DNA from 4 places in the Streptomyces sp. NPDC059567 genome. Region 2 is predicted to be linked to each of the others. Evidence: riboswitches for the same ligand, from Rfam matches in the RefSeq annotation. Region 2 holds a riboswitch; each other region holds the start of a gene.
The links. Region 2 has a riboswitch for cobalamin ahead of ACFVZW_RS27605 (cobalamin biosynthesis protein). Riboswitches for the same ligand answer to the same signal wherever they lie in the genome.
Positions count from the first base shown of each region.

Region 1 (5,595 bases), on a different contig from region 2:
GTCCTCCGCCGTGCGCGGACCCTCCGCGTCCGCGGCGAGCAGGCCGTGCGCGCGCAGCAGCCGCGTCACCGCCATGCCCCACGGGCGACGCAGGCGCGCCGCGTCGAGGAGCTCGTCGTCGGCGAGCAGCTCCTCGATCGGGCCCGTCCGCAGCCCCTCGGGCGAGAGCACGGCGGCCTCGTCCGCCCAGCGCAGCGCCAGATCGACGTCGTGCGTCGCCATGACCACCGTCGTACCGGAGTCCCGCAACCGCCCGAGCACCTCAAGAAGGCGCTCCTGCCCGTGCGGGTCGAGACCGGCCGTCGGCTCGTCCATGATGAGGACCCGCGGCCGCATCGCCACGGCGCCCGCGATCGCCGCCCGCTTCCGCTGCCCGTACGAGAGCAGATGGGTCGGCCGGTCCTCCAGGGCCACGATGTCCAGCGCCTCCAGCGCCTCGCGGACCCGGAGTCGTACCTCATCCTCCGGAAGCCCCAGATTCATCGGCCCGAACGACACGTCCTGCCCGACCGAGGCCGCGAAGAGCTGGTCGTCCGGGTCCTGGACGACCAACTGCACGGTCGTCCGCAGCCGGGTCAGCCCCTTCCGGTCGTACGACACGTCCTCGCCGTCCAGCCGGAGCGTGCCGGCGCTGCCGCGCAGACCCCCGCTGAGCAGCCGCAGCAGCGTCGTCTTGCCGCCGCCGTTGCGGCCGAGGAGAGCCATCGCCCGGCCCTCCGGCACGGCGAAGTCGATGCCGTCGAGGACGACCGGCCCGTCCTCGTAGGCGAACGTGGCCTTCACCAGTTCCACGACAGGCGGCGCAGGGCTCACGGCAGGGACCTTTCCAGGACGAGAGAGAGCGCGACGAGACAGGCCAGGAGACCGGCCGTCGACGCGAGGAATCGGGCCGAGACCGCGGCCTGGGGCACCAGCACCCGCAGGGTCCCGTCGTACCCCCGCCCGGCGAGCCCGGTCTGCAGGCGCTGCGCCCGGTCGAAGGCGCGGACGAACGCGGTCGCGCCGAGCCCCGCGAGCGAGCGCCAGGTCGCCGCCCGGGTGGTGAGCCCGAGCCGGGCCGCCTGCGCCTGTCGGATCTTGGATATCGCGTCCAGCAGCAGGAAGCTGATCCGGTACATCACCAGCGCCACGTCCACCACGGGCGCCGGAACCCCCGCCCGTACGAGACGTGGCAGCACGTCCGAGACGGGTGTGGTGAACGCGAACAGCAGCACGCCCAGCGAGGCAGCCGAGGTCCGCAGCAGCAACTCGCCCGCATGCACCGGACCGTCCGGCGCGAGGGCGACGATCCCCCGCGCTCCGCCGACCTCGAACAGGAGCGGGATCGCGCCCGTCACACAGAATCCCAGGGGGATCCGGAACGCCCGCCACAGCTGACGCCCCGGCACCCCGGCGGGGCCGAGAAGCACGGCGAGCGTGGCCGCCGCGACGAGCACGGCGCCCGGCCAGGGCGGCAGACAGACCGCGCACAGCGTCAGACCGAACCCGAGCACGGCTTTCTCGCAGGGGTGACGGCGGCGCCAGCGACTGCTGTGCGCCGCCGCGTCGATCGGCAGCATCGGCGCTTACTCGTCGCCGGTGGTGACCAGCGGTTCCTTCGCCGTCACGGCGCGCGCCTCGCCCTGCCTGCGACCGCGCCGCAGCCCGAAGTAGTACGCGAGCACGCCGGCGCCGAGCGCCGCTTGGAGCGAGAACAGCGCCGACTCGACCTCGCCGGACGGCGGCTCGTACAGCGGGCTGAACCACGGCTCGTAGTCGGGAGCGATCTCCGTGATCGCCGTCTCCGCCTCGGCGTCGGCCCCTGCGAACGGCTCCTCCTTGTGGTCGCCGAGCCCCAGCACCAGCGGGAGCACCGCGAGCGCCGCGACGACGAGCAGGAGCAGTGTGTTGATCTTCGCGTTCCGGCTCATCAGGCGCTCGCCTCCGCGTTCTCGTTCTTCTTCCGGGACGGGAGCAGGACACCGAGGCGGGTCAGGTCCCCCTTGCTGGACTGCGTGAGCAGCCGCATCACGAGCACCGTGAGCAGCCCCTCGCTGACGGCGAGCGGCAGCTGGGTCACGGCGAAGATCCCGCCGAACTTGGCCAGCGCGCCGAGCACACCGCTGCCCGGGTCCGGGAAGGCCAGCGCGAGCTGAACGCTGGTGACGCAGTAGGTGGAGATGTCGGCGACGAACGCACCGAAGAACACGCTCACCATCAGCGGCACGTTGGACCGGCGCAGCAGCCAGTACGTACCGAAACCGGCCCAGGGACCGACGATCGCCATCGAGAAGACGTTGGCACCGAGCGTCGTCAGCCCGCCGTGGGCGAGCAGCAGCGCCTGGAAGAGCAGCGTGATCGTGCCCAGGACCGCCATCACGGGCGGCCGGAAGAGGATCGCGCCGAGCCCCGTACCGGTGGGGTGCGAGCAACTTCCCGTCACCGACGGAATCTTGAGCGCGGAAAGGACGAAAGTGAACGCACCGGACGCACCGAGCAGCAGGGTGGACTCGGGGTTGGCCTTGACCTCACGGGTCAGTGCGCGAACTCCGTGGACGACGAAAGGAGCGGACGCGACGCCCCAGGCGGCCGCGTGCACAGGGGGCAGATACCCCTCGGCTATATGCATGGTTGGGAGACCCTCTCCAGCACCTCGTGGATGGACAACGCACCTTGGCCGGTCTCCTGGCTGACGGGTCATGCCGTCGCGGCTCCGCCTTCCCAAACCGCCGCGGTCTCCCGCGGTGGTCCAGTGGCTTCCCCGGAGGGATGGAGCCGGACTTCCCGATCACAGTGGCGAGGGCCGCACCGGTACCGCACCGGTTTCCCGTACACCAAGGCGCTGTGACAGTAGTGGGTTGACCAGGTACATCACAACACGGAGGCCCTTCCGGACGGTGTGTGACAGGTCTCGCGCGCGCCCCCCTCTCACTCCTTTCGGTACGTGTACGCCTCCGATGCCGCGGCCACCACGGCGTCCAGGTCACCGCCCGCGCTCGCCGTGACGAGGGCGGCGACGGCGCCCTCGACGAACGGGGCGTCCACGAGCCGGGAACCCTCCGGCAGCTCGTCCTCCTCGGCGAGGAGCGCCTTGACCGTCAGCACGGCGCTGCCGAGGTCGACGAGCAGCGCCACACCGGCGCCCCGGTCGACCTCGTGTGCCGCCGCGGCGATCCGGTCGGAGCTGGTGCCGAGGCCGCCGGCCGGTGTGCCGCCCGCGGGGGCGATCGGCGCGGTCGCCCCGCCGGCCGCGAGACCCCGGGCCAGCGCGGCGACGGCGGCGGCCACCTCCGCGCTGTGCGAGACGAGGACGATTCCCACCTGCGCGGTCATGCGGCCGCCGCCTCGGAGAGGGCGGCGATCAGCAGCGCGGACGAGGTGGCCCCCGGGTCCTGGTGCCCGATGGAACGCTCGCCGAGATAGCTCGCCCTGCCCTTGCGCGCCTGGAGGGGGACGGTCGCGAGGGCGCCGCGCTCGGCCGCGTCCCGGGCCGCCGCGAAGGACTCGCCGAGCCCCTCGGCCGCCGGAACGAGCGCGTCCAGCATCGTCTTGTCACCGACCCGCGCCCCGCCGAGCTGTCCCACCGCGGCGACTCCCGCGGTGAGCGCCGCGGCCAGCTCCTGCCGCGTCACGGTCGCAGCCTCGCCGAGACTCTTCCCCGTCCGGCGCAGCAGCGTCCCGTACAGCGGACCGGACGCGCCACCCACGGTGGAGATCAACTGCCGTCCGGCGGCGACGAGTACGGCTCCCGGCGTCGCGGGCGGCTCCTTCTCCAGTACGTCCGTCACCGCGGCGAACCCCCGCTTCAGATTGGCCCCGTGGTCGGCGTCGCCGATCGCCGAGTCGAGATCGGTGAGGCGGTAGGCCTCACGGTCCACGGCGGCCGCGGCGATGGTCAGCCAGCGAAGGAAGAACGCGGCGTCGAACTCGTTCACCTCGGACACCCCTCTCACCGGCCCCAGCGCAGGGCGGGCGTCTGCACGGGCGCGTCCCACAGCCGCAGCATCTCCTCGTCGGCCTCGCACAACGTGACCGAACAGCCGGCCATGTCGAGGGAGGTGACGTAGTTCCCGACCAGCGTCCGGGCCACCGGCACCGCACGTTCGGTCAGGACGCGCTGGACCTCGGCGTTGAAGCCGTACAGCTCGAGCAGCGGAGTGGCACCCATGCCGTTGACCAGGGCGAGGACCGGACCGGACGGCCGCAGATCCTCCAGCACGGCATCGACGGCGAAGTCCGCGATCTCCCGCGAGGTCATCATCGACCGCCGCTCACGCCCCGGCTCGCCGTGGATCCCGATGCCCAACTCCAGCTCACCGGCGGGCAGGTCAAAGGTGGGGCTGCCCTTGGCGGGCGTGGTGCAGGCGCTCAGGGCCACGCCGAAACTCCGCGACCGTTCGTTCACCCGACGCGCGATCGCCTCCACCCGCTCCAGCGGCGCGCCCTCCTCGGCAGCGGCCCCGGCGATCTTCTCCACGAACAGCGTGGCCCCGGTCCCGCGCCGCCCGGCCGTGTACAGACTGTCCGTCACCGCCACGTCGTCGTTGACGAGCACCTTGGCGATCTGGATGCCCTCGTCCTCGGCGAGCTCGGCGGCCATCTCGAAGTTGAGGACGTCCCCGGTGTAGTTCTTGACGACGAACAAGACCCCGGCCCCGCTGTCGACTGCGGCGGCGGCACGCACCATCTGATCGGGCACCGGCGACGTGAACACCTCCCCGGGGCATGCGGCCGCCAACATCCCGGGCCCCACGAACCCCCCGTGCAACGGCTCATGCCCGGACCCACCCCCGGACACCAGCCCCACCTTGCCGTCCACGGGCGCGTCCCGCCGCAGCACGACGCGACGCTCGACATCGACGGTGAGCTCGGGATGCGCGGCGGCCATCCCCCGCAGCGCATCGGTGACCACGGTCTCCGGAACGTTGATCAGCATCTTCACGGGCATCTCCTGGCAGCGCTGGCAGGTGTGGTGCGACCCTCAGCAGTATCTGCGCTCCCCGCCCCCGATCACAGACCCCGCAGGGCCGGTGCGTCGCCGCCGGACGCGCCGCACCGGCCGGAGGCGGTCACCGGCCACGGCCGGTCAGTAGCCGCGCCAGATGTTGTCGAACGCGGAGTCCTCGATCGCCCGGCGCTGTCGTACGGCCCCCAGCTCCTGGACGGCGTCGCCGACGGCGGCCAGTACCGCCGCGACCGCGTCGGCGGCGAGCTCGGGCGCGTCCTCGGCCGGCGCGTCCCGGATCCCGACGGCGGACGCCAGCGCGGCGAGCACGGGTTCGCCCGCCGCCCAGCGCTCCTCGGCCCGGCGCCGGACCGCCGAGTCGACCGGCTTCGTCGGCCCGGTCCGCAGCGGATTCCGACGGCGTGGCGGGGCCGTCAGCCCTGCCCGCGCCAAGTCGTCGACGTACGCCGACGAGAGCCCGCGGCCCCGCCGCCACAGCCAGTCCTCGACCGACTCGTACGGCTCCTGGCGCTTGAGCGCCCCGACGGCTTCGTCCAGCAGGCGGTCCCCGGTCGGCGCTTGGGCCCCCGGCACGACGAGGTCGCCGTCCACGACCAGGGCCTCCGCCTCGACGAGGTCGAACACCTCGGCCCCCGCCAACGCCAGCGACA
Region 1 covers NZ_JBHWBS010000001.1:120,385-125,979, forward strand. The annotation lists gene ACFVZW_RS00475 (energy-coupling factor ABC transporter ATP-binding protein) at 1-813, opposite strand, end outside; gene cbiQ (cobalt ECF transporter T component CbiQ) at 810-1,559, opposite strand; gene ACFVZW_RS00485 (energy-coupling factor ABC transporter substrate-binding protein) at 1,566-1,910, opposite strand; gene ACFVZW_RS00490 (energy-coupling factor ABC transporter permease) at 1,910-2,608, opposite strand; cobalamin riboswitch at 2,637-2,861, opposite strand; gene ACFVZW_RS00495 (PTS-dependent dihydroxyacetone kinase phosphotransferase subunit DhaM) at 2,908-3,312, opposite strand; gene dhaL (dihydroxyacetone kinase subunit DhaL) at 3,309-3,914, opposite strand; gene dhaK (dihydroxyacetone kinase subunit DhaK) at 3,929-4,921, opposite strand; gene ACFVZW_RS00510 (GPP34 family phosphoprotein) at 5,066-5,595, opposite strand, start outside.
Region 1: linked by a shared signal. The riboswitch ahead of ACFVZW_RS00490 (energy-coupling factor ABC transporter permease) and the one ahead of ACFVZW_RS27605 (cobalamin biosynthesis protein) in region 2 are both predicted to bind cobalamin.

Region 2 (5,595 bases):
GACGGGGAAGGCCTCGGGGTCGGTCGGAGCGGCGCCCCCGGCCCCGCGGTCGACGGCGGCCCAGCGGGCGATCCGTACCGCGTCGGCGAGGACGGTCCGTGCCTGGCGGGCCAGTTCCGCGCGGGGCGGAGTGCCCTCGGGCGGCCGCGGCGCCGGCCGGGTGCGCCGCGTCGTCACGGCCCGTCGGGCGGTGGCAAGTGCCCGCGGACGGACGAGTCGGAGTCTGGAGTTGCGCGCCAATTGCTCATCAGGCTTTCGAGACGTCACGGAGGCAGTCTTCCCGCTGACGGCCTGAAAGCCCAATCGGAATCGGCAGCGCCGGTGGAACGCCACCGGAGGAGGGGTCAGAGCAGGGGGGTGAGGAAGCGGCGCAGGGCCTCTTCGTAGCGGACCGGGTCGGCGTTCCACATCGAGGCGTGCGGGGCGCCGCGGACCGTGTTCAAGGTGACCAGTTCCGGGCGGCGGGCGGCCAGTTCGAGGGACGGCTCCCAGGGGGCGATGGTGTCGTCGGGGCCGTGGAAGACCAGCGTCGGCACCCGAAGGCCCGCCGGGTCGGCGACCTCCTGGAGACGGTCGGCGCGCAGGCCGGTCCTGTCCTGGGCGGCGCGGACGGCGAGCGGGAGCAGCGGGCCAGGGACGCGGCGGGCGGAGGCGAGGTTGCGCAGGGTGGCTTCCTGGTCGAGGACCGGGGAGTCCAGGACGAGGCCGCGGATCACGTCCCGTACGCCGGAGTCGGCGGCGGCATGCAGGGCCATGGTGGCGCCGGGCCCCCAGCCGAGCAGGACGACGTGCTGGGCGCCCTTGCGGACGGCGTACCGGATGGCCGCGTCGACGTCGCGCCACTCGGAGTCGCCGAGATGGCCGAGGCCGTCCGGGGACCGGGGCGCGCCCTCGTCCCCTCGGTAGGCGAGACACAGGACGGGGATCTGCCGTCGGGAGAGGAACGGGACGAGGTTGAGGGGGTGCCGGCGGGTCGTGCCGATGCCGTGCAGGGCGATCACCCAGGTGGAGCGGGCGCCGGGGACGAGCCAGGCGGGCAGGGCGCCGAGTTCGCCGGGGATCTCGGCGTCCTCGTGGTCGAGGCCGAGCGCGCTGCCCGGGTCGCCGCTGTGCAGCTCCGGGGTGAAGTGGACCCGGACGCCGGGTTCCAGGGTGCCGAGCTCGACCCGTTCCAGACGGCGGACGACGGTGTCAGCGCTGTGCGGGACCCGGTCCAGCACGGGTCCGACGACGGCGTGGACGCCGGGGCCCTCGATCCCGTACGTTCCCGGGCGCAGCGACGCGAGGCTGCGGGTCAGGGTGACGTGGCCGGGGTCCGTGGCGTGCACGGTGAGCCGTGGGTCGCGGGGCAGGGGCCGTCCGGCCGCCTTGAGGGCGGCGTCACTGGCGTACCGGCCGGCCGCGATCGCGGCCGCGCCGACACCGAGCAGGGTGGTGACGGCCGCTGCCGTCGCTGTAGCCGGGCGCACGCTCCCAGTGTCGGCAGGGCGGGGTCGGGCTGCCACCGGACAGACCCGCACGGGCCCGATCCGGGCTGTCACCGAGCCGGACCGGCGGTGGGCCACTCCGGAGTGACATGGATCTCTTCGACGGGTCCCCCGGTCGACTGACACGGCCCCCGGAGTGTCCGGCTGGTGACATGGGGCGAGAGGGGCGGAAGTGGGACACGTCCCTTGTGTCCGGCAACGGCACGGCTTACCCGGGGTTGCGGGGCGACCACATCGTGGACAGAACCGCGTCCGGAGAGGCTAAGCGGAATGTCCGAACACGGTTAGAGTCACCATGCAGCCCGACCCAGTTCACCTTCCGTTCACTCAGGTTGCCTACGTTCGTCCAGCCACTGACGTCAAACGATTGCCTGGGTAAATGGAACACATCACGCTGCTGCTCGCGATTGTGGTCGTGACAGCTCTCGTGTTCGATTTCACGAACGGTTTCCACGACACCGCCAACGCGATGGCGACGACCATCTCGACCGGTGCCCTCAAGCCCAAGACGGCGGTGGCCATGTCCGCCGTGCTCAACCTGGTCGGTGCGTTCCTGTCCGTCGAGGTCGCCAAGACGATCTCCGGCGGGATCATCAACGAACAGGGCATTCGTACCGAAGTGATCTTCGCGGCGCTCGTCGGCGCCATCCTGTGGAATCTGCTGACCTGGCTCATGGGTCTGCCGTCCAGCTCCTCCCACGCCCTCTTCGGCGGTCTCATCGGCGCGGCCGTGATGTCGGCCGGCTGGTCGGCCGTCAACGGCGGCACCATCGTCACCAAGGTGCTCATCCCCGCGATCGCCGCGCCGCTCGTCGCCGGCCTCGCCGCGATGGCGGCCACCAGGCTCACCTACAAGATCGCCTCCAGGACCGCCGAGAAGTCCACCGCCAAGGGCTACCGGGCCGGCCAGATCGCCTCCGCCGGTCTCGTCTCCCTCGCGCACGGCACCAACGACGCGCAGAAGACCATGGGCATCATCACCCTGGCGCTGGTCACCCAGGGTGTCGTCGCCCCCGGCTCCAACCCCCCGATGTGGGTCGTCGTCTCCGCCGGTGTCGCGATCGCGCTCGGCACCTACCTCGGCGGCTGGCGCATCATCCGCACCATGGGCAAGGGCCTCACCGACCTTCAGCCGCAGCAGGGCTTCGCCGCGCAGACCAGCGCCGCCACGGTCATCCTGGCCTCGTCCAACCTGGGCTTCTCCCTCTCCACCACGCAGTCCTGCTCCGGCGCCGTGATGGGCGCGGGTCTCGGCCGCAAGGGCGGTGTCGTCCGCTGGTCGACCGCGACCCGGATGTTCGTCGCCTGGGGTCTGACCCTGCCCGCCGCGGGTCTGGTCGGCGCCGGCGCCGAGTTCCTCACCAAGCAGGGCGGCGGGGGCGTCGCGACCGTCGCCGTCCTCCTCGTCGCCGGCTCGAGCGTCATCTGGGCGCTGTCGCGCCGCAAGCCCGTGGACCACAACAACGTCACCGCGGACGACCTCGACGCCGAGCCCGCGGGCGTCGTCACCACCGCGATCGCGGCCGTCACCCCGCCGCCGGCCGGTTCCGTCGCCTCCGTCGCGGACGAGGACCTCAAGACCACCATCCCCTCGCCGGCCCCCACGGACCCGGCAGCCCCCACGGCCCCCGCGGCCGCGGTGTAAGGAACGAACGACATGAAGATCGACTGGGCAGCTCTCGGCTCCGTCTTCGGAGTCAGCCTCGTGGCGACCGTCGCCCTCGTGGGCCTGTTCACCCTCGGCATCGTCGGCCTCTCCAAGCAGGAGCAGGCCGCCTCCCAGGGAGGCTCCGCCGCCCTGGCGCGCACCGGCGCGTACGCCTGCTTCGCGCTGTGCGCGGCGGCCGTCGCGTACGGCATCTATCTGATCGTCGTCTGACGACGGTCCCGCTTCGACGGACGGGCGGTCGCACCTTCGGGTGGGACCGCCCGTCCGTCGTTCCTGTGGTGCTTCGCACACTGTCCCGCCGCAGGTCAAACGTGAGTTGACGGGTGTTCGCACAGCGTGGTGGACTTCCGGGGCCATTACGGCGGCAGCAGAGGAAGTCCGGTGCGAATCCGGCGCGGTCCCGCCACTGTGACCGGGGAATCGATCCCCCGGGAGCCAGGAACTCTCGCCGCCGGTCACGTCGAGCCAGGGCGCGGACCCTGAGTGAGGACACAGCGCCATGCCCGGCCGCACTGCAGCCACAGGTGTATTCGCTTACGGCGCCGCCGCCGGTCTGGCCGCGGACCTGATCATCGGCGACCCCCGCCGCGGCCATCCGGTCGCCGCGTTCGGGCGTGCCGCCGGCTCCGTCGAGAAGATTCTCCGGCGCGACCACCGCGGGTGGGGCGCGCTGCACACCGCCGTCTGCGCCGGTGGCGCCACCGCGATCGCGGCGCTGGCCGCCCGTACCGTACGTGACCGCCCCGGAGCCGCCGTCGCGCTGACCGCCGCCTCCGTCTGGGCCGTCGTCGGCGGCACGACCCTGGGCCGGGAGGCCCGCGCCATCGGCGGGGCCCTGGCGGCCGGGGACCTGGAGGTGGCCCGCGAGCGGCTGCCGCATCTGGTGGGGCGCGATCCGCAGTCCCTGGACGGTCCGGCGATGGCCCGCGCGGTGGTCGAGTCCGTCGCCGAGAACACCTCCGACGCCGTCGTGGGCGCCCTGGTCTGGGGCGCGGTCGCCGGGGTTCCGGGGCTGGTCGGCTTCCGGGCCGTGAACACGCTGGACGCGATGGTCGGCCACAAGTCCCCGGCGTACCGGCGCTTCGGCTGGGCCTCGGCCCGGCTCGACGACGTCGCCGGCTGGCCGGGCGCCCGGCTGACCGCCGTGCTCGCGACGGTGGCCGGTGGCGACCCGAAGGGGGCGGTGAGGGCATGGCGGCAGGACGCGGCCAAGCACCCGAGCCCCAACGCCGGTCCGGTGGAGGCGTCCTTCGCGGGGGCGCTCGGCGTCCGGCTCGGCGGGACGCTCTCGTACGGCGGACGGGTCGAGCACCGGCCGGTGCTGAACGGGGAGGGCCGGGCCGTGGAGGTCGGGGACATCGAACGGGCGGTGCGGCTCTCGCGCCGGGTCACCGCGCTGACGCTGGCGGTGTGTGTGGGTGGACGGATCGCGGCGGGCGCGATGAAGCGGAGGAAGGCATGAGAGGCGGGGGGCTGCTGGTCGCGGGGACCACGTCCGACGCGGGCAAGAGCGTCGTCACGGCGGGCATCTGCCGCTGGCTGGTCCGGCAGGGTGTGAAGGTCGCGCCGTTCAAGGGCCAGAACATGTCCCTGAACTCCTTCGTGACGCGCGAGGGCGCGGAGATCGGCCGGGCGCAGGCCATGCAGGCACAGGCGGCCCGTGTCGAGCCGACCGCGCTGATGAACCCCGTGCTGCTGAAGCCGGGCAGCGACCGCTCCAGCCAGGTCGTCCTGATGGGCAGGCCGGTGGGCGAACTGAGTGCCCGCGGCTACCACGGTGGACGCCAGAAAGAGCTCTTCGAGCCCGTGCTGGCGTGCCTGGAGGAGCTGCGGGGCACGTATGACGCCGTGATCTGCGAGGGGGCGGGCAGTCCGGCCGAGATCAACCTGCGGCGCACGGACATCGTGAACATGGGCATCGCACGGGCGGCGCGGCTGCCGGTGCTGGTGGTCGGCGACATCGACAGGGGCGGGGTGTTCGCCCAGTTCTTCGGCACGACGGCGCTGCTCGCGCCGGAGGACCAGGAGCTGATCGCGGGCTATCTCGTGAACAAGTTCCGGGGTGACGTGACCCTGCTGGAGCCGGGCCTCGACATGCTGCTCGGGCTGACCGGGCGCCGGACGTTCGGTGTGCTGCCGTACGCGCACGGGCTCGGCATCGACGAAGAGGACGGCCTGCGGGTCTCACTGCGGGGCACCGTCCGCGAGTCGGTCGTCGCGCCGCCGGTCGGCGAGGACGTGCTGCGGGTCGCCGTCTGCGCCGTGCCGCTGATGTCCAACTTCACCGACGTGGACGCGCTGGCGGCCGAGCCGGGCGTGGTGGTGCGCTTCGTGGACCGGGCCGAGGAACTCGTCGACGCGGACCTGGTGGTCGTCCCGGGCACGCGCGGCACGGTCAAGGCGCTGGCCTGGCTGCGGGAGCGCGGCCTCGCCGACGCG
Region 2 covers NZ_JBHWBS010000079.1:1,432-7,026, reverse strand. The annotation lists gene ACFVZW_RS27625 (hypothetical protein) at 1-267, opposite strand, end outside; gene ACFVZW_RS27620 (alpha/beta hydrolase) at 345-1,469, opposite strand; gene ACFVZW_RS27615 (anion permease) at 1,867-3,132, shown strand; gene ACFVZW_RS27610 (hypothetical protein) at 3,145-3,366, shown strand; cobalamin riboswitch at 3,480-3,624, shown strand; gene ACFVZW_RS27605 (cobalamin biosynthesis protein) at 3,656-4,618, shown strand; gene ACFVZW_RS27600 (cobyric acid synthase) at 4,615-5,595, shown strand, end outside.

Region 3 (5,595 bases), on a different contig from region 2:
CGATGGCGCCGCCGGTGGCCAGCTCGGCGGCGCGGGCTCTCAGGGCGTCGAAGGGATCGGTCGTCGCACCGGTGGTCCCGGCGCGCGCCTCGCCCGCGCCCGCGGCGAGCGGGAGGAGGAGGGCGCCGATGCCGGCGGCGAGCAGGGTGCGTCTGCGGGGAGTGAGGTCGTGCATGGCGGTCCCTCCCGGACGGGGCGTCAGTCGGTCAGCGTGCTGGGGTCGACGGGTGGCGTGGGCAGGTTCAGCGCGGCGAGTTCGGCCCGGCCCGTGGCGTCGATGGGGAAGGCCCAGCGGTCGAGGAAGAAGGCGGTGAGGTCATGGCCGGCGACCCGGCTGGAGTACGTGGCGAGCGCGCGGTAGCGCTTCGCGGTCTCGGTCCAGTCGGACTGCGGGTTCTCCTCGCGGACCAGCTTGTGCAGCCGGGGCCAGAAGTCCTCGCCGAAGGCGAGTTCCAGCTGACGCAGCGGGACGAGCTTCTCGTACGCGCCGAACGACCTCTCGTACGCGAGCCCGGCGGTGCCGAACTTCGCCTGCGCCGACCGGAAGTGGTTCAGCCCGGTCTTGGGGTCGACGGTGAGGAGGTTCGACGGTTGGCCGAGGCTGCGCTGCGCCGCCAGGGAGTAGATGTTCACGGTCACCTCGGTGAGACCCGAGGGCTTGTACGCCATCTGCTGGTGCAGGTGCCCGAGCTCGTGGTAGAGCCCCCAGCCACGGGTGCGCAGGCCCTCGACGGTGGTCAGCCGGTCGAGGTAGGCGCGGGGGAAGCCGTTGTAGCCGTGGGTGGCGTAGGCGCCGACGCCGGTGGGGACCTTGGAGACCTCGGTGAAGTGGTACGGGCCGGCCTTGCGGCGGTGTGCCGGGGAGCTCCCGTCGAGACCGCTGATGGCGGCATGCGAGGCGATGACGGTCTCCAGGAGCCGCAGGAGCGCGTCGTGGTCCTCGTTCCGGTGGAGCAGGGCGCCCTCCCGCGTGAGGGTGAGGATCGTGTGCGGCGCCGTCAGCTCCACGTACGGGACGTCGGTGAGCGCGTCCAACCGGGCCTGGTAGTCGGCCTCGGAGGTGCGGCCCAGGGCGAACGTGGGCATGGGCACGGCCCCGGAGCGGAACCGGACCCCCGCGCGCTCGCCGTCACCGGCGAGCGTCAGGTAGACCGGACCGCCGTGGGGATCGACGACGGTGTTGGCCCCGGGCTTGAGCGTGTGGGCGCGCGGCTCGGTGAGCGTGCCGTAGTAGTCCCAGAGGCCGATCCACAGGGTCGGCACGAGGCCGTCGTACGGCAGGACGTTGAGCGTGACCTCGGCGCCCGGCGGCGCGTACAGGCCGGTCGCGTGGAACTCGCTGCCGCGCAGCGCCTGGGCGAGCCGGAGCCGCTCGCTCTCGGCGGCGGGGCGTGCGGTCACGGTGACCGTGCACGCATGGCCGCCGGCGGTGGTGGCGGTCGCCGCGCGGGCCGGAGCGGTGCCCAGCAGGCCGACGGTGCCGGCACCGGCCAGGCCCGCGAGGACGGAACGACGGTTGAGCGCAGGGAGGTGGGGCATCCGGTCTCCTCGGAGAGGGGCAAGGGCCTGGCCTCTGACTGCCCGACAGGATGTAAGCGGTTGCTATGCCGAGGCAAGAGAAGACGCAAAGTTTCTAGGGGTTTCTATGAACCCGAAGGGATCCAACGGAGATTTGGGTAGGTAAACGTTCTCATCCCAAGGCCCTCCCCGGCGCTCAGCCCTGCTCTCGCCCCTGCTTCACGCGGTGCGGGTGCGCCGGGTGCGCGGCGCCTTCGGCGGAGCCACCGAGTCGCGCACCACGATGTGCGTACCCAGCCGGTGCACCCCCGTCGTGGGAGCCCGCCAGGCGTCGTCACCGTCGTCGCCGTCGTCCCCGGGCGTCGCGAGCCGCACGGCCTGCCGGCCCATCTCCTCCAGAGGGATGTGCACGGTGGTCAGCCTCGGACGCATCTCCTGCGCCACGGGCACATCGTCGTAGCCGACGAGGGAGACGTCCTCCGGGATCCGGGCACCCGCCTCCTCCAGCGCCTGCGCCGCGCCCGCCGCCACGATGTCGTTGGCGGCGAAGATGGCGGTGAAGTCGAGCCCCTCGCCGAGGAGTTCGACCATCCGGCGATAGCCGAAGCCCCTGCTGAAGGCACCGGTGTGCACCAGACCGGCGTCGGGCGTCACGCCGCGCAGTTCGAGGGCCCTGCGGTATCCGGCGAGGCGGTCCAGCGTGGTCGAGACGGCGGGCGGGCCGCCGAGGTAGAGGATCCGGCGGTGCCCTTGCGTCAGCAGATGGTCGGTGATGGCGAACGCGCCGCCCTCGTTGTCGTACTCCACCGCCGCCGCGGGGACCCGTCCCCCCAGCGAGGGCCGGCCGCACAGCACCAGGGAGGAGCCGCCCGCGTGCAGTTCCTCCGCGCGGCGGGTGAGTTCCGCGGTGTAGGCGCGGTCCACGACGCTCCCCCCGACCAGCACGACCACGTCGGCACGCTGCTCGTGCAGGAGGTCGACGAAGGCCAGTTCGCGCTTCGCGTCGCCCTGCGTGCAGCAGACCAGACAGAGCCGGCCCGTGCGCGCCGCCTCGCGCTCCACACCGCGCGCGATGTACGCGAAGAAGGGGTCGACGATCTCGCTGACGATGATCCCCACGGTGCGGTTGGAGGTGCCGGCCAGGGCGCGAGCATGCGCGTTCACGACATAGCCGAGCTCCCGCATCGCGCCCTCGACCCGGTCGCGGGTCGCCTGCGCCACGGGATAGTTGCGGTTCAGCACCCGTGAGACGGTCGCCGTCGACACGCCGGCGAGCGCGGCCACCTCCCGGATGGTCGCGCGCCGCGAATCCCCCGCCGCCACCTGCCGAGCACTCCCGTCCATCGGTGCCGCCTCCTCACGTGCGGCTGGAGCCTATACGAACTCCGTCGCCGTCGTTCATGGGAGCTGAACGAGGCCGCCCCGAGGAGCGGGTTCGGCACTGATCGGGTCGCGCCCCACGGCCCCTCGCAGCGGGTGTGTCTCGTTTCACCGTCCGGAATATGAGCCGATCGCGTCGTTCCCTGCCCGCGCGGTACGCTGCCCGGGCAGCTGGTTCGCCCCGTCAGCCAGGCGGGACGCGTCGTAAGAGGGAACCCGGTGGGAATCCGGGACTGCCCCGCAGCGGTGAGCGAGAACGACCGCCGTCATACGCACTGGGCCCGTGAGGGCCTGGGAAGCGACGGCCAGTAGGTGTCTCGTACGGCTTCCGTACGAGACGTGCTCGCGAGTCCGAAGACCTGCCCGCTGCCCGCACGCGACCGTTCGCGTGCGGTGATCCCGGTGACCTCGTGGGCGGGTCGGCGTGCACAGCAGGGCGGATCGGCCGCGCGTACCTCGATGTACGCCCCGGCGGTGGTCCGTCCGGTTCGTCACCCCTCGCTCGCGGCTCTCCGGGTCTGTCTCACGACACGCAAGCTCGCGAAGGAGAGTTACGTGACAACCGAGTCCGCGGCAGCACGGGCCACCGTCCACGGATACCCCCGCCAGGGTGGGAACCGGGAACTGAAGAAGGCCGTCGAGGGGTACTGGAAGGGCCGCGTCACCGCCGATGCCCTCCGGGAGACCGCCCGTGAGCTGCGCAGGAGCAACTGGGAGCAGCTCGTCGACGCCGGCGTCCACGAGGTCCCGACCGGCGACTTCTCCCTCTACGACCACGTCCTCGACACCAGCGTCATGGTCGGCGCGGTACCCGCCCGTCACCGCGCCGCCGTCGAGGCCGACGCGCTCGACGGGTACTTCGCGATGGCCCGCGGCACCCAGGACGTGGCGCCGCTGGAGATGACCAAGTGGTTCGACACCAACTACCACTACCTCGTCCCCGAACTGGGTCCCGACAGCGCCTTCAGTGCCACGAGCGACAAGCAGGTCGCGGAGTTGAAGGAGGCCCTCGCGCTCGGCCACTCGGCCCGCCCCGTCCTGGTGGGACCCGTCACGTACCTGCTGCTGGCCAAGCCGGCGCCCGGTGTCGCCGAGGACTTCGAGCCGCTCACCCTGCTGGACCGGCTGCTGCCCGTGTACGCCGAGGTGCTCGCGGACCTGCGCGCGGCGGGCGCCGAGTGGGTGCAGCTCGACGAGCCCGCCCTCGTCCAGGACCGCACCCCCGCCGAGCTGAACGCCGCCGCCCGCGCCTACCGCGAGCTCGGCGGCCTGGCCGACCGGCCGAAGCTGCTGGTCGCCTCCTACTTCGACCGGCTGGGCGAGGCGCTGCCCGTGCTGGCGAAGGCCCCCGTGGAGGGACTCGCGCTCGACTTCACCGATGCCGCCGCCGCGAACCTCGCGGATCTCGCGGCGGTGGGCGGCCTGCCGGGCAAGCGGCTGGTCGCCGGCGTCGTCGACGGCCGCAACATCTGGATCAACGACCACCAGAAGTCCCTCACCACCCTCGGCACCCTGCTCGGCCTCGCCGATCAGGTCGACGTCGCGGCGTCCTGCTCGCTGCTCCACGTCCCGCTGGACGCCGCGGCCGAGCGGGACATCGACCCGCAGATCCGCCGCTGGCTCGCCTTCGCCCGCCAGAAGACCGCCGAGATCGCCACGCTCGCGCGCGGCCTGTCCCAGGGCACCGGCGCGATCGCCGCCGAACTGGCCGCCAATCGCGCCGATCTGGCCTCCCGGGCAAGCTCGGCGATCACCAACGACCCGGCCGTACGGGCGCGCACTGCCGCCGTCACCGAGAGCGACACCCGCCGCGCCCAGCCCTACGCCGAGCGCGCCGCCGCGCAGCGGGCCCACCTGGGCCTGCCGCCGCTGCCGACCACGACCATCGGCTCCTTCCCGCAGACCGCCGAACTGCGCACCGCACGCGCCGATCTGCGCGCCGGATGGCTCGACAAGGCGGGTTACGAGGAGCGGATCGAGGCCGAGATCCGCGAGGTCATCGCTTTCCAGGAGAAGACCGGTCTCGACGTCCTCGTGCACGGCGAGCCCGAACGCAACGACATGGTCCAGTACTTCGCCGAGCAGCTCACCGGCTACCTCGCCACCCAGCACGGCTGGGTCCAGTCGTACGGCACCCGGTACGTCCGGCCGCCCGTCCTGGCCGGCGACATCTCCCGCCCTGTGCCGATGACGGTGCGCTGGACGACGTACGCACAGCGGCAGACCTCCCGCCCCGTCAAGGGGATGCTGACCGGCCCGGTCACGATGCTCGCCTGGTCGTTCGTCCGCGACGACCAGCCGCTCGCCGACACCGCCCGCCAGGTCGCGCTCGCGCTGCGCGACGAGGTCGCCGATCTGGAGGCGGCGGGCACGTCGGTGATCCAGGTCGACGAACCGGCCCTGCGCGAGACGCTGCCGCTGCGCGCCGACGCCCACGCCGCGTACCTCGCCTGGGCCACCGAGGCCTTCCGCCTCGCCACGGCCGGCGTCCGTCCGGACACCCAGATCCACACGCACATGTGCTACGCCGAGTTCGGCGACATCCTCCGGGCCATCGACGACCTCGACGCGGACGTCATCAGCCTGGAGGCAGCGCGCTCCCATATGCAGGTCGCGGACGAACTCGCCGGCGCCGGATACCCCCGGGAGGTCGGCCCCGGCGTGTACGACATCCACTCACCGCGCGTTCCGGAGGAG
Region 3 covers NZ_JBHWBS010000031.1:31,421-37,015, reverse strand. The annotation lists gene ACFVZW_RS16585 (polysaccharide lyase 8 family protein) at 1-175, opposite strand, end outside; gene ACFVZW_RS16580 (M60 family metallopeptidase) at 199-1,539, opposite strand; gene ACFVZW_RS16575 (LacI family DNA-binding transcriptional regulator) at 1,738-2,862, opposite strand; cobalamin riboswitch at 3,054-3,280, shown strand; gene metE (5-methyltetrahydropteroyltriglutamate--homocysteine S-methyltransferase) at 3,454-5,595, shown strand, end outside.
Region 3: linked by a shared signal. The riboswitch ahead of metE (5-methyltetrahydropteroyltriglutamate--homocysteine S-methyltransferase) and the one ahead of ACFVZW_RS27605 (cobalamin biosynthesis protein) in region 2 are both predicted to bind cobalamin.

Region 4 (5,595 bases), on a different contig from region 2:
CGAAGACCGCCCGCACCCCCTTCTCGGTGGTGACCGCATCGACCAGGCGCTCACCCGTGACGATGGCGGCCCCGGCCGCCAGCGCCTCCGCGCGCAGCGCCTCGACCAGGTCGCCCCGCATCAGGGTCACGCTGTGCAGCGTGTCGCCGCTCAGCCGTCCTCGCGGAACGTCACCCAGAAGCTTGCCCGAGCTCGACCACATGCGCTGGCCGGGCACATCGATCCCGGCCCGCCGCACCCGCTCCAGCACGCCGAGGGAGCGCAGCACCCGCAGACCGTTGGACGCCAGGCTCAGGAACGAGCCCACCTGGCCCGCCGGTTCGGCGTACGCCTCGTACACCGTGACCTCCACACCAAGCCGCCGCAGCGCCAGGGCGCTTGCGGCGCCCGCCACTCCGCCGCCGATCACCATGACGTTCATCCATACCCCCTGAATCAAGATTCAGTGAATTCAGATTCACCGAACTGTGGTTCACAATGAGGCAGGGGGCTGACGCACGTCAAGCCCGACGAGAGGACTCAGGTGATGGGCGTACGCAAGGAGAAGGCCGCCGAGACCGAGGCGGCGCTGAAGGACGCGGCCCGGCGGCTGTTCGCCGAGCGCGGCTATCTCGACACGAAGATCACCGACATCACCCGCGAGGCCGGGCGCGCCACCGGCTCCTTCTACGCCCACTTCGCGGACAAGAACGCCCTGCTCCAGGCCCTGATGCAGGATCTGAACGCCCAGGCCGACGCCGAGATCGGCGCGGGCCACCACCCGGTCGACCACGATCTGACGGACCCCGACCAGCTGCGCGAGCATCTCGCCGTCACCTGGCGGGTCGTGCGCGAGCACCTGCCCGTGGTCGTGGCCCTGATGCAGACCAACTTCGCCGGCCCGCCCGGCGAAGGCCGCGCATGGGCGAGCCTGGCCCAGGAGACGGCGACCCTCCGCGAGCACCTGGAGTGGCTCCGCGACCGCGGACACCAGCTGCCGGGCGACCCGGCGCTGGTCGCGGCGGCCATGGGTGCGATGGTCTCGATGCTCGGGTTCGCCGTCATCACGGCACGAGAGGACGGCCCGCGGGCCACCGACCAGGAGGTCGTCGACACCCTCACCGCCCTGCTGCTGCACGGCCTGGCGGGACCCGCGTCGGGCGCGAGCTGACCGCGCCGCTCACCCGGTGAGGCCCCGGCCCGGGCCCGCCGTCGAGGACACGCACCGTGCCCGTAGGTGGGGGGGGTGGACTTACTAGGACGTCCAACTATATGTTCGTGACAAGCCCGCGGTGCAGGGAAGCCGGTGTGAATCCGGCGCGGTCCCGCCACTGTGACCGGGGAGTGTGCTCTTCCAGCAGTTCAGGCCACTGACGGAAACCATCCGTCGGGAAGGCCGGAGAGCACGCGCTGATCCGGGAGTCAGGATACCGGCCGTGGGGTGTTCCGTGTTGTCCACGAGGATGGAGCAGACACGCATGGCACCGGTACGTGACCACGGCCCAGGTGATCCGGCGGAGTACCCGAACGGCGAGGCCCTGTCCCCGCGTTCGTGACTCGACGAAGGCGCCCCTCGCCTTCCCCTGTCCCGCGGCCGGACGCGCGGTGCGCACCCCGATCGGTGTCGTACCGCGGCCCCTCGCCGCGCCCTCCTCGGATCCTCACCTGACGAGAGCAGGCTTCGATGGTCCGCGAACTCACCCATTTCATCGGCGGAAAGCACACCACCGGCACGTCGGGTCTCTTCGCCGACGTCCACGACCCCAACACCGGCGCCGTCCAGGCCAGGGTCCCCCTGGCCGGCCGGGCCGACACCGAGGCGGCGATCGCCGACGCCCAGGAGGCCCAGCGGGCATGGGGCCAGTGGAACCCGCAGCGGCGCGCCCGCGTCATGCTGCGCTTCCTCCAACTCGTCGAGGGCGAACGGGACTCCCTGGCCCGGCTGCTCTCCGCCGAGCACGGCAAGACGGTCGCCGACGCGCACGGAGACCTGCAACGCGGCTTGGAAGTCGTGGAGTTCGCCGCCGGGATCCCGCACCTCCTCAAAGGCGAGTTCACCGACAACGCCGGGACCGGCATCGATGTGCACTCGCTCCGCAGCCCTCTGGGTGTCGTCGCCGGGATCACCCCCTTCAACTTCCCCGCGATGATCCCGCTGTGGAAGGCCGCACCGGCACTGGCCTGTGGAAACGCCTTCATTCTCAAGCCCTCCGAGCGGGACCCCTCCGTACCGCTGCGGCTCGCCGAGCTCTTCCTGGAGGCCGGCCTGCCGCCCGGCGTCCTCAACGTCGTCAACGGCGGCAAGGAAGCCGTCGACACCCTCCTCGCGGACCCCCGCGTCCAGGCACTCGGCTTCGTCGGCTCCACCCCGATCGCCGCGCACATCTACGCCACCGCCGCCGCCCACGGCAAGCGCGCCCAGTGCTTCGGCGGGCCAAGAACCACATGATCGTGATGCCGGACGCCGACCTCGACCAGGCCGCCGACGCACTGATCGGCGCCGGCTACGGCTCCGCCGGTGAGCGCTGCATGGCGATCTCCGTCGCCGTACCCGTCGGTGAGGAGACCGCCGACGCGCTGGTCGCGAAGTTGAAGGAGCGCATCGCGGGACTCCGTATCGGCACCTCCGACGACCCGGACGCCGACTTCGGTCCCCTCGTCAGCCGGGACGCCCTGGACCGGGTCGACCACTACGTCGGGATCGGCGTCGCCGAAGGCGCCGAACTCGTCGTGGACGGACGTGGGTTCACCCTCCCCGGACACGAGAACGGCTTCTTCGCCGGAGCCTCCCTCTTCGACCGGGTCACCTCCTCGATGCGGATCTACCAGGAGGAGATCTTCGGCCCGGTGCTGTGCGTCGTACGGGCCGCCGACTACGAGCAGGCCCTGCGGCTGCCCAGCGAGCATCTGTACGGCAATGGCGTGGCCATCTTCACCCGAGACGGCGACACCGCCCGCGACTTCACCCGCCGGGTCGACACCGGCATGGTCGGCGTCAACGTCCCCATCCCGGTGCCCGTGGCGTACCACACCTTCGGCGGCTGGAAGGCGTCCGGCTTCGGCGACCTGAACCAGCACGGACCGGACGCCGTCCGCTTCTACACCCGTACCAAGACCGTCACCTCGCGCTGGCCCTCCGGGGTCAAGGAAGGCGCGAGCTTCACCATCCCGACGATGGGATGAGCGCCGTGACCACCCTCACCGAGGACCAGCTCGCCCTCGCCGAAGTCACCCTCGACTTCGCGCAGGAGCAGCTCGCCCCGCACGCCGTGGCCTGGGACCAGGACAAGCACTTCCCCGTCGACGTCATCCGCAGGGCCGCCTCGCTCGGACTCGGCGGGGTCTACGTACGGGAGGAGCACGGCGGTTGCGGACTCACCCGGGCCGACGGCGTCCTCGTCTTCGAGACCCTGGCGACCGGCTGCCCCTCCATCGCCGGCTACCTCTCCATCCACAACATGGTCGCCTGGATGATCGACCGATACGGCGACCGACAGCAGCGGGAGCGCTTGCTGCCCGGCCTCTGCTCCGCCGAGACCCTGGGCAGCTACTGCCTCACCGAACCGGGCGCCGGCTCCGACGCCGCCGCGCTGCGCACCCGCGCCGAGCGTGACGCCGAACACTACGTCCTGACCGGAGTGAAGCAGTTCATCTCCGGCGCCGGCGCCTCCGACGTGTACATCGTCCTGGCCCGCACCGGCGGGGAGGGTCCCCGCGGGATCTCCGCCTTCGTCGTCGAACGAGGAGATCCGGGAGTCTCCTTCGGCGCCAACGAACACAAGATGGGCTGGAACGCGCAGCCCACCCGCCAGGTCGTCCTCGACGGGGTGAGGATCCCCGCAGGCCGGCGGCTGGGTGCCGAGGGGGAGGGCTTCCGCATCGCCATGCACGGCCTCAACGGCGGCCGCCTCGGCATCGCGGCCTGCTCCCTCGGCGGCGCCCGGAGCGCACTCGACCGCAGCCTCACCCACCTCGCCGACCGCGAGGCCTTCGGCGGCCGGCTGCTCGATGCCCAGGCCCTGCAGTTCCGGCTGGCCGACATGGCCACCGAACTCACCGCCGCCCGCGCGTTGGTCCGGGAGGCCGCCGAGGCTCTCGACCGCGGCGACCCGCAGGCGCCCCAACTCTGCGCCATGGCCAAGCGGTTCGCCACGGACACCGGCTTCTCCGTCGCCGACCGGGCACTGCAGCTCCACGGCGGATACGGCTACCTCAGCGAGTACGGCATCGAGAAGATCGTCCGCGACCTGCGGGTCCACCGGATCCTGGAAGGAACCAACGAGATCATGAACGTGATCGTCGCCCGCGGCATGACGGAGCACCCGCGATGACCGGGGACGAGGAAGTCCTGGTCCGCACCGAGGGGCGGACGGGCCGTCTGATCCTCAACCGCCCCAAGGCCCTGAACGCGCTCAGTCACCCCATGGTGCTGCGGATCGAGGACGCGCTCACCGCCTGGCGGGACGATGCCGCGGTCGAAACGGTGGTGATCTCCGGCGCGGGGGAGCGCGGACTGAGCGCGGGCGGCGACATCCGCGCCATCTACGAGGACGCCCGCACCGGCGGCACGGTCTCGGCCGACTTCTGGCGCGACGAGTACCGGCTCAACGCCCTGATCGCCCGCTACCCCAAGCCGTACGTCGCCCTGATGGACGGCATCGTCATGGGCGGCGGAGTCGGGATCTCGGCCCATGGCACCGTGCGGATCGTCACGGAACGCTCCCGCGTCGCCATGCCCGAGACCGGTATCGGCTTCGTCCCCGATGTCGGCGGCACCTACCTCCTGGCCCTGGCACCCGGCGAGCTGGGCACCCATCTCGCTCTGACCGGAGCGCCCGTCGGAGCCGCCGACGCGCTGCTGTGCGGCCTCGCCGACCACTTCGTACCTGCCGAACGGCTCGACCGGCTGGTCGCGGACCTCGCGCAGGCGTCCGTGCACGACGCCCTGGCCGCGCACGTCGGCCAGGCGCCGCCCGGTGAACTGGCGGCCCACCGCGAGTGGATCGACCACTGCTATGCGGCCGACACGGTCGAGGAGATCGTGGACCGCCTCCTTGGCAGCGGCGTGGCGGTGGCGAAGGAGGCGGCCGCCACCCTGGCCGCCAAGTCCCCGACCGCGCTCAAGGTCACCTTGGCCGCGCTGCGCCGGGCCCGCGGGCTCGGGCCGCTGGAACGGGTCCTCGAGCAGGAGTACCGCGTCTCCTGCGCGGCACTGAGCTCACCCGACCTCGTCGAGGGAATCCGGGCCCAGGTCATCGACAAGGACCGCAGCCCGCGCTGGTCGCCCCCCGCCCTCGCCGAGGTCACCGACGCGGACGTGGCCCGCTACTTCGCCCCGCTCGGCGCCGGCCGCGAACTCCGCCTTGCCGACATCGACTCGCTTCAGGAGGTGCCCTGGTGACCAGCGGCATCGCCTTCATCGGTCTCGGCCACATGGGCGGCCCGATGGCCGCCAACCTGGCCGCGGCCGGACACCGGGTGCTCGGCTTCGATCTCGTGGCCGACGCCGTGGCCACCGCCTCCGCGGCCGGGGTGGAGGCGGCGGAATCCGCCGTCGCGGCCGCCGCCGAGGCGGACGTGGTGATCACCATGCTGCCAGCAGGCCGCCATGTCCTC
Region 4 covers NZ_JBHWBS010000001.1:175,217-180,811, forward strand. The annotation lists gene ACFVZW_RS00735 (FAD-dependent oxidoreductase) at 1-421, opposite strand, end outside; gene ACFVZW_RS00740 (TetR/AcrR family transcriptional regulator) at 527-1,150, shown strand; cobalamin riboswitch at 1,253-1,433, shown strand; partial or broken gene ACFVZW_RS00745 (CoA-acylating methylmalonate-semialdehyde dehydrogenase) at 1,664-3,162, shown strand; gene ACFVZW_RS00750 (acyl-CoA dehydrogenase family protein) at 3,159-4,310, shown strand; gene ACFVZW_RS00755 (enoyl-CoA hydratase/isomerase family protein) at 4,307-5,380, shown strand; gene mmsB (3-hydroxyisobutyrate dehydrogenase) at 5,377-5,595, shown strand, end outside.
Region 4: linked by a shared signal. The riboswitch ahead of ACFVZW_RS00745 (CoA-acylating methylmalonate-semialdehyde dehydrogenase) and the one ahead of ACFVZW_RS27605 (cobalamin biosynthesis protein) in region 2 are both predicted to bind cobalamin.